DNA from 2 places in the Pseudomonas fluorescens group sp. PF-69 genome. Region 2 is predicted to be linked to the other one. Evidence: riboswitches for the same ligand, from Rfam matches in the RefSeq annotation. Region 2 holds a riboswitch; the other holds the start of a gene.
The links. A riboswitch is a leader RNA that binds a small molecule or an ion and turns the genes downstream of it on or off. The one in region 2 is predicted to bind cobalamin.

Region 1: it holds a riboswitch for cobalamin, as region 2 does, so the genes downstream of both, ACX3YF_RS11265 (energy-coupling factor ABC transporter permease) here and ACX3YF_RS22365 (CbtB domain-containing protein) in region 2, are expected to answer to the same signal.

The regions. Positions count from the first base shown of each region.
Region 1 covers NZ_JBTMNC010000001.1:2,437,175-2,442,115, forward strand. Annotated here, with positions in the region: gene exbB (tonB-system energizer ExbB) at 1-236, opposite strand, end outside; gene ACX3YF_RS11255 (putative natural product biosynthesis protein) at 606-1,190, opposite strand; gene ACX3YF_RS11260 (DUF2946 domain-containing protein) at 1,432-1,809, opposite strand; gene ACX3YF_RS11265 (energy-coupling factor ABC transporter permease) at 1,909-2,556, opposite strand; cobalamin riboswitch at 2,599-2,797, opposite strand; partial or broken gene ACX3YF_RS11270 (helix-turn-helix domain-containing protein) at 3,082-3,515, shown strand.
Region 2 covers NZ_JBTMNC010000001.1:4,735,920-4,740,860, reverse strand. Annotated here, with positions in the region: gene cobN (cobaltochelatase subunit CobN) at 1-270, opposite strand, end outside; gene cobW (cobalamin biosynthesis protein CobW) at 274-1,341, opposite strand; cobalamin riboswitch at 1,440-1,651, opposite strand; cobalamin riboswitch at 1,856-2,081, shown strand; gene ACX3YF_RS22365 (CbtB domain-containing protein) at 2,202-2,396, shown strand; gene ACX3YF_RS22360 (CbtA family protein) at 2,408-3,112, shown strand; gene ACX3YF_RS22355 (cobalamin biosynthesis protein) at 3,109-3,522, shown strand; gene cobM (precorrin-4 C(11)-methyltransferase) at 3,606-4,352, shown strand; gene nfuA (Fe-S biogenesis protein NfuA) at 4,462-4,941, opposite strand, start outside.

The sequences.
Region 1 (4,941 bases), 2.3 Mb from region 2:
TTTGCCGCGGAGACGCTGGCTTCCTTGAGCGAGGCAGATTTTTTCAGCTGGGCGATTTCACCGCGCAGACGGCGCTTGGCGCCCATCAGCTCCAGGCCTTTGGCGATCCAGATGGTCCAGGTGATGATCGAGGCGATGGCCAGGCCGATCATGACGATTTTCACGATGATGTCGGCGTTCTGGTACATGCCCCACGGCGACAGGTCATGCGGCATACCCATGCTGTTAATGCCCATAGCTTGCAAGCTCTCAATTGGAACCACGGCCGGTACCGCGGCAACTTTTTCAGCCAACACAACAGGTGGGATCAGCAAGCCCACCAACGAAATCGCTACATGAGCGATAGATCTGAAACATGTTATTCCGATGTGTATAGAAAACTTATGTTGAGTAATGCTCATACCTGCATGCCCTGAAGTGAGATAAAGACAAATTGTTTTGCGTTTAACACCCAAACAGTTATTCGGGCACCCAATGTAAAATTTCATTTGAGTCAAGCACATCTATAAGGCTGAGCTTGGCGAGTGCCTCGATTTCCAAGTAAGCACCTTAAGAGTTAAAGCCCACCCGACATTCTGGACATTGCTTGACTGGAGGGGCCTGAGTTATTCGGGGATAGGTAACCATCGTCGAAATCCGGCGCCGCCTTTCCCTGTCAAAGGACACCAGGCAAAGTCCCAAGGCGTCGGTGGAAACTCCTCCTGTTCAGGGTCAACGCCAGCGATAGAACGAGGTGCTACTTTCCAGTCAAACACCCTCACTGAAGAACCTTGCCACGCCAGTACTAGCCCTCGTGCCTGGCTATCGTCAGTATTTATCCAGCGGGCCGCTGCTGCCGTCATGAAGGAATCGATGTGCTCCTCGTGGATTTGCGCCTGGTAGGTCGACGTGAGTAACCAACGGCAAACACTGAGGTAGTAAGTCCAATTCAGCGGCGGATAATTGCGGTATGCCCAGGTCATGAAACTGCGAAATATATTCAGACCATCCGGTGGATCTAGCTTGAGTAACCCCGGACACACGTCGAACAACGTATGCCAGTAAGGCAGCAATCGGGCATCCAGGTGAACAAAACAGCGTGCATTACTGGGGTAGTCAGGAAACGGCAACAGGAAGTCGCCACGACTGCTCACACGTGACGTTTTACTGACCAGTCGCGAAGCCCCTGAAGGGATGGCTAAAGAACGCATGCCGGCCTCCATGCCATCGCCGCTTGCAGTTTATAGGATGCCGAAAAACTAAAGATCAGCCCTTCGAGAGGGCTGAACCTGCAACCTGAATGATCAATAACGCGAGACATACTGCCTTCCTTCCCGTGACGATTAAACGGCGTCCACCGGTGGTCGCATCAGCGACAACCTGGTGTAAAACAGACGACGAAAAAACAAGCGGTAGCCGGCGAATCAAACTGGCTACTTGCAAGCGTCAAACCTAAGGGGAAGCGCGAGGGTTGGCCGAGGGCCAGGAATAGCGGGGAGGTGCCTTGCAGCGCAGTTCGCGGCTAGGGCGCGGTTTTTGTCCGACCCGTAGCAGCCAAGTCAAGCAAAACAGAAAGGCGATGCCCAACGTCACCGCAGAACAGATAGGGCAGGAAAAACTACCGGCCCACCCCCTGGCTGACGGGTCAGTGAAATCCGTGTTCTGGGTCGGGTTCTTGCTGCCCAGAGCAGAGCAAAACTGACCACCAATGCCATTGAGTTCAAGCCCGGTCATCTGCCCATGCCCCAAACCGCAGGCGAACACGTTGAACAGGACGCAAAAATACAGCGTCCAGGCAACGAGTGAGCGGTTTGAGAGGGACAATTTCATGGCAGCGACATTAACACCGAAGCACGCGGGGTTGAAGATCGAGAGATGTTGATCAACCCCACCGCCCAGAGGTTCCTGAACGATGGGGACACGAGTCAATTACGCGACTTTGAGTGATTTCACACAGGTGAAACGCTCGACAAAGGCGTTGTCGGAATAGCGTTTGAGTGTCCGCGCCACCAAGCAGGTGAACAGTGGCTCGCACAACACCAACGGCAGGTAAGAAACGGCGAACAACGCCCAGTTGCTCAAAGGCGTTGGCTCTTCGCCCATGGACAACCAGAAGCCCACCATCGCGACCACACCGGTGTAATAGAGCGCATCAAACTTGACCACTTCCGCCCAACGAATACTGCGTCCGGCAACGTCGAAGAAGCGCCGACCGAGCAAGCCATGGGCGGCAATCAGCGGCAACATCAAGGACAACGAGTTTACCCCTAAGTGCACCAAATCCTGTGGCTCGAACAGCAACCCTTGTAACAGCAGGCCAATGGCAAAACCAAACAGTGTGGGGATAAAGCCGAAGATGATGTAGACGGCGGAAGCACCAACGAAATGCAATTCAGAAGCGCCGACGGGCAAATGGAATACTTCCATGAACACCGAGAAGAATGCTGCGGCGAGTACCGTCTTGATCAAATTATCGGGGCGTAACAGCTTCGGCGAAAACGCCGCCAGCGTAGCGATTGCAGCAGCATTGGCGTACAGCACTTTGGCGGCATTGAGCACGCCGGGTTCGATATGCATCAGTTCTCCCTCCGAGGGATGCGGGTCTGGAAGCTACCGGTATATTCGGCAGCACTCGTGGCAGGTCTCCTGGCTCACGGCTCGACACCCTCCCGCGCCTTCCCGGCCGTAATCGACCAGTGGCATAAGCGAGAGAGCTAACCGTTCACAGTTGCGGGGGCAGCGCAGGAATAGCCGGGGGGGCGTACCTGCTTCCCTATTGCTTCACCGGATGGTGAAACCACGAAGCGCCAACAGGTTAAGGGTTTTGCTCGATCTACGCACGAGGCGAAAAGCCTTTTTATGCCTGGGCTCCACAACGCTATATGCGACAGCCTGCCACAGGAGCACCAGGAGACACTGTGCAGCAGGTCAAACGCACAGACTGCGCCAGAATGTCGCAGCTTATTGAAGATGACTGGCCTCGTTAGACTTTCCGCCCTTTCTTTTGATTCTTCACGGAATCCCGGGAAACACAGAAACAAGAACGCCGATTTGTTTGATGATGTTGGTGCGAACAAACACATCTAACAAACCGGCGTTCTTATGCGCGATATTAATACTTTCCTTCCTTTTTGGGAGGGCTTTTCTGTCGTCACGATCAAGCCTGATGGCGACGCACTACAAATCGATCTGATCCCTCACGCCACCCGATTCCCTTCCTGCGGCTGCCTAAAACCCTGTTCAACTACGCATGAGTATTGCAAGCGAGTCGTTCGTGATTTGCCCATCCTTGGCCGTGTCGGGCGCCTCAGCGTTTTGCTCAGGTGGGTTGGTTGTCGTGACTGCGGCAAACGCATGGAGGCCGTCAGTTGGCTGGATCGCTATGCCCGCATGACGCGCCGCTTGGCCGATGCGGTCATTCAGGCCTGCGAACGCCTTCCAACCCCCTGCACGTGGCCCAGATGTTCGGCCTGCATTGGGACACCGTTAGGTTGCTGGAGCGTCGAGCCTTGCAAGCGGCGTTGAGCGCTCTGCCTAATCGCAGGCGTTTTCACAGCCTAGGTCGTTTTCTGCCGGTCACGGCCACACAGTTTGATGGTCAAATCCGTTGGAAATGATTGGTCAGGTCGAATGCAAATGGGTGGGCAAGTCTCTGCAATTACCTAGCTGCCGAGCCATGGAGTGCACCTATGGCTCTGAGATGGTTGGACAATCAGAGGTACTTTGGCAGCGCCCATTACCGGATGCATCACTTCCGCAGTAGCTTGGCCAAGGCCATTTGGTATTGGTCTGTGTACATCTTGCCAGCTGTCCCCCATGAGTGAATTATTTACATTGGGAAATTTTTGGGGGCCGGCTTGGCAGTATTGATCGGCAGGAGCGGCCTACGTTCGTAGGCCGCTTTTGGATTATCAATCGCCCGGACTGTTTATCATTCCTACAACCCAGCGAATCAGTCTGCGAAGACATTCGCGAGCGAGTTCAGAGGCCAATACGTCCACGATTTTTTTCAGTAACTTATGTAACCCACGACGTTTTCCCATTGGAAATATCCCATTGGATGAGCGTTAGTATGTGGGCGTTTCAGCCGATTTTATGCGTACCGCTGTGGGCCAGTACGGCCGCGCTTCAGTCGTAGAGACCTTTAGCGTCGAGCTGTGATTAGCGCTCCGTCACAAACACCACTCGAGCTCAGTGGTCGTCGTTGGGAACTCGCATCAGTCACGATAATCCTTGCGTGCACTGAGCTTCTGATCTCGCACCTCATAAAGGGCGGTTTTGTAGGTCCTACTGGACTCAATATATCGAACAGTTGAGTCAAGTGAACGCTGATATTGCTGCAACCGGCCTAGCCGAAGCTAGAGTTGCAGCTATTGCCTCCAGTCTTCAGTAAGAAGAGCAGGGCATTTTTCTGGCGGGTTAAATGAGATCCGCTCAGTTCGCCTGGCGTTGTAGGAGCCATGGCAAAATCGATATGTGCTCTGCAGTTCGCTAAACGCAAACCTGCATCGAGCCCTACGAGCTCTAAGCTAGCGTGAATGCAACCAGTCCATAACTGCACATCTCGCTTTTTGGGGCGAATAGCATCGAAATGCAACTCACCTAGGTATTTTTCAGGAGCCTCGAGACGGTCTTTTTTATCCGAGAGCACCTAATGCTTATTCGTACCGTGCTGCCCCTGTTGGAGAAGCAGATCGGCCGTCATCAACGCTAAGCGTGATGCATGCATGTGGCTTAAAACTGCCCGTTATTGAATCCGAAGGTTCAGATTCAAAGCGAGCTTATCTGGCATCAGATGCGATTCACAAGGGGAAAAATAGCATCAAGTAAAAAACTAAAGGATCCACCTCCTAGACCACTTACAGCCGAAGCTGACGAATACAATGATCTGTCAAGGCAAGCAGTAAGCTCGCTGGCTTTGCCGCTGGACATGCCATTGCTTTCCAGCAACTGCTCGCAGAG
Region 2 (4,941 bases):
GATGCCGCCGTGCAGCGAGATCAGAATGACCTTGGCGTGGCGCAGCACTTCGTCGACGTACAGATCAACCGAAGCGTGATTCTGTACCTGCATCGGGTTGGCCAGGCGCACGCTCGGGTAATCGTCGGGCAACTGCTGCGCCGCTTCGGCGAGCAGCGCCAGGCTGGAGTCGCCGCTGCACAGGATCACCAGCTCGGCGGGGGTTTGTCCAAGGTCGGCAATGTTGTCGTCCGACACGAAACCGCCGGGCTGGGTCCTGAGCAGGTGCATGGCTTATACGCTGAGCGCGGCGCGCAATTGGGTTTCGAGCAGCGCGGCGTCCAGCGCCTGGCCGATCAACACCAGACGCGTGGTGCGTTCTTCTTCGCCACCCCACTGGCGGTCGAAGTGCTTGTCGAAACGAGTGCCCACGCCCTGGATCAGCAGGCGCATCGGTTTGTTCGGAATCGCCGCAAAGCCCTTGACCCGCAGGATGCTGTGCTCCACTACCAGTTGCGTCAGCGCGTCCATCAGCAGGCTCTCGTCAGAGGCCGGCAGCTCGATGGAGATAGAGTCAAAAGCGTCGTGATCGTGGTCGTCATGATCGTCATCGTCGTGGTGATGATCGTGATGGCTGTGACGGCTGTCGATGTGTTCTTCGGAACCGGCACCCAGGCCGATCAGCACGTCCAGTGGCAGGCGACCGCTGCTGGCTTCGATGACTTTCACCGCAGGCGGCAGCTCTTCTGCGACTTCCAGGCGTACGCGGGCCAGGTCTTCCGGGCTGATCAGGTCAGCCTTGTTGAGGATCACCAGGTCGGCACTGGACAACTGATCGGCGAACAGCTCGTGCAGCGGCGATTCGTGGTCCAGGTTCGGATCGAGTTTGCGCTGGGCGTCCACCTGATCCGGGAACGCAGCGAAGGTGCCGGCGGCCACGGCCGGGCTATCGACCACGGTGATCACCGCGTCAACGGTGCAGGCACTGCGGATTTCCGGCCACTGGAACGCCTGGACCAGCGGCTTTGGCAGCGCCAGGCCCGAGGTCTCGATGAGGATGTGGTCGAGATCGCCGCGACGGGCGACCAGTTCGCGCATCACCGGGAAGAATTCTTCCTGAACGGTGCAGCACAGGCAGCCGTTGGCCAGTTCGTAGACGCGGCCATTGGCTTCTTCTTCGGTACAGCCGATGGAGCACTGCTTGAGGATTTCACCGTCGATGCCCAGTTCGCCGAACTCGTTGACGATCACCGCGATGCGACGCCCTTGGGCGTTGTCGAGCATGTGCCGCAGCAAGGTGGTTTTGCCCGAGCCGAGGAAGCCGGTAACGATGGTGACGGGGAGTTTGGCCAGTGTTTTCATCGGATGCCCTTTGGCAAGGTGGCGGGCATACGGGACGAGAACCGGCAACGCCTGTGCGCGCCGGAAGCGTTCGCCACCGGATCACCCCGCCCGGTTGTAGTGAGAATCTGTTCGAGGCAGGTCTCCTGGCTGACGGCGTGCCAGTCGCTTGACTGGCGTTGGCTGCGCCTTCCCGCGGGCTCAGGACCTGAGCATGCAGTGGCGTGGCAGCGAACATCACCGTTCACAGTTGCGGGGGCAGCCGCGGCATCGACCGCGTTCCCTTCTTAGCTTCGGCAAACGCCGAAGAACCTCGAAAGCGCAAGGCTACGCATCGTATTGGGGCGGGTCAATGTTCATGCTGAGTTCTACAGCGCCTGCAACGCCGTCATCGCGAGCAGGCTCGCTCCCACCGGGAGCGGGTTTTCCGAGAAAAATGCGGTCAAATGCGAGAGCGAGCCTGTTCGCGATTGAAGCAATGCGGTCCCGAGTTGAGAACACTTGCCAATTGACGCCCCACCTCTGCCCATGCTCTCCTACACGCCTTGTTACGGGTGCCCTTCACAGGGTGAAACGGGAAACCGGTGAATCATGTGCTTTACTCTAAAGCCATGTCAGTCCGGTGCTGCCCCCGCAACGGTAAGCGAGCGAAGCGTCAGATCCACTGTGCCAGTGCGGCATGGGAAGGTGATGCTTGCAGGTTCAGGCGATAGCCCGCACCCCTCGTGAGCCCGGAGACCGGCCCGCAACACAAAGTGAACCTAACTATCACTGAATGACAAACCCGCGGTGGGCGGGCGCTGTTCGAACCTCTGCGCGCTCGCTCGCGCAGGGATTTGCATGCGCTCCCATTCCCCGCTGACAGAACTGAGGGATGCGCCATGTCGATCATCAGCAGTACCGGCCACAGCACCACCACCAGCAGCACCACAACCCTGACTCAACGCCTGACCGCCGCCGTGTGTGCGTCGATCCTCGGCGCGTGCCTGGTGTATTTCGCCGGTTTCTCGCACATCGAAGCCGTTCACAACGCTGCTCACGATACCCGTCACAGCGCTGCCTTCCCGTGCCATTGAGACCTGTCGACATGATCAAGCGTATCGCGCAAACCGCGGGGTTCACGGGGCTGCTGGCCGCCCTGCTGCTGACCCTGCTGCAAAGCTTCTGGGTCGCTCCGCTGATTTTGCAGGCCGAAACCTACGAAAAATCCGAACCCGCTGCTGTTGAAGTCCACGAACACGCCCCTGGCGTCGCCGCCCACACCCACGATGCCGAAGCCTGGGAGCCGGAAAACGGCTGGCAGCGCGTGTTGTCGACCACCGGCGGCAATCTGGTGGTGGCTGTCGGTTTCGCCCTGATGCTCGCCGGCCTGTACACCTTGCGCGCGCCGACCAAAACTTCTCAGGGATTGCTCTGGGGCCTGGCCGGTTACGCGACCTTCGTGCTCGCGCCGACCCTTGGCCTGCCGCCGGAACTGCCAGGCACCGCCGCTGCCGACCTGGCGCAACGGCAGACCTGGTGGATTGGCACCGCCGCTTCAACCGCAGTCGGCATCGCGCTGATCGCGTTCAGCCGTCACTGGCTGATGAAAGTCCTCGGTGCAGCCATCATTGCCGTCCCTCATGTGATTGGCGCGCCGCAGCCGGACGTGCACTCGATGCTGGCACCGCAAGCACTGGAAACCCAATTCAAAATCGCTTCGCAGCTGACCAATGTCGCGTTCTGGCTGGCCCTGGGCCTGATCAGCGCCTGGCTGTTCCGCCGCAAACGCGATGGCCAATACCACGCATGACCGATACCGGCACAGCGCCGACCCTCGTGGTCGGCCTGGGCTGCCAACGGGGCTGCCCCGTCAGCACGTTACGGGCGTTGCTCGATCAGGCGTTGCAAGCGCACCAGATCGAACTGCATCAGATCAAGGCCCTGGCCAGTATCGATTTGAAGCGAGATGAACCGGCCCTTGTCGAACTGGCCGAGCAACTCGCGCTGCCACTGACGTACTTCAGCAGCGAACAGTTGGCCGGCTATGAGCCACAACTCAGCCATCATTCGCAGATCGCCTTCGAACGAACCGGCTGCTACGGCATAGCGGAAAGTGCCGCCCTGGCCCTGGCCGAACAGTTGACCCATTCGCCGGCCAAGCTGCTGATCAAGCGGCAAAAATATGCCCAGGCCACCTTCGCATTGGCCTGCTCGACGTAAAATCCTCGATAATCCGCGCTTTCGATCATGAGCAATCTTCATCTGGTGCCTTGCCCAGCCCTTTTTTCCCACAGGAATCGACGATGACCGTCTACTTCATAGGCGCAGGTCCTGGCGACCCCGAGCTGATCACCGTCAAAGGCCAGCGGCTGATTCGCAGCTGCCCGGTGATCATCTATGCCGGTTCGCTGGTGCCCGCCGCAGTACTGCAAGGGCATTGTGCCGAGCAGGTGGTCAACAGCGCCGAACTGCATCTGGAACAGATTATCGACCTGATCAAGATCGCCGACGCCAAGGGCCAGGACGTGGCTCGCGTGCATTCCGGCGACCCGAGCCTGTATGGCGCCATCGGCGAGCAGATTCGCTACCTGCGCGAACTCGGCATTGCCTTTGAAATCATTCCCGGGGTCACCGCTACGGCCGCCTGCGCAGCGCTTTTGGGTGCGGAACTGACCCTGCCCGATGTCTCACAGAGCGTGATCCTGACCCGATACGCCGACAAAACCGTGATGCCGGCCGGCGAGGAATTGGGCAGCCTGGCGCAGCATGGAGCGACCATGGCGATTCATCTGGGGGTCAATCATCTGGAAAAAATCCTGGCCGAATTGCTGCCGCATTACGGCGCGGATTGCCCGATCGCGGTGATTCACCGGGCGACCTGGCCGGATCAGGACTGGGTGGTGGGGACGCTGGAAGACATTGCCGGGAAGGTTCAGGCCAAGGGTTTTCGGCGCACGGCATTGATTCTGGTGGGACGGGTGCTGGGCAGTGACCATTTCAGCGAGTCGTCGCTGTATCGCGCAGGGCATGCGCATCTCTATCGACCTTGAACCCTGCTGAATCCTGTGCCGAGGGGGCTTGTCGGATCGCCACAGGTTATCGAACACCCATAAAAAACGGCGCTCACGGGCGCCGTTTTTTAATTTCGCAGCGAACGCCTTAGTAGTAGGCGTTTTCTTTCTGCGTGTGGTCAGTCACATCACGAACACCCTTGAGCTCGGGGATGCGCTCGAGCAAGGTGCGCTCGATGCCTTCCTTCAGGGTCACGTCTGCCTGGCCGCAGCCCTGGCAACCACCGCCGAACTGGAGAACGGCGATGCCGTCTTCAACCACGTCGATCAGGCTGACCTGACCACCATGGCTGGCGAGCCCAGGGTTGATTTCGGTTTGCAGGTAATAGTTGATGCGCTCGTTGATCGGGCTGTCGGCGTTGACCATCGGGACTTTGGCGTTTGGCGCCTTGATGGTCAGCTGGCCGCCCATGCGGTCGGTGGCGTAGTCGACAACCGCGTCGTCCAGGAAAGCTTCGCTGAACGAATCGATGTAAGCGGTGAAGCTTTTAAGCCCCAGCGCCGTGTCTTCGGGTTTTTCTTCGCCCGGCTTGCAGTAGGCAATGCAGGTTTCGGCGTACTGGGTGCC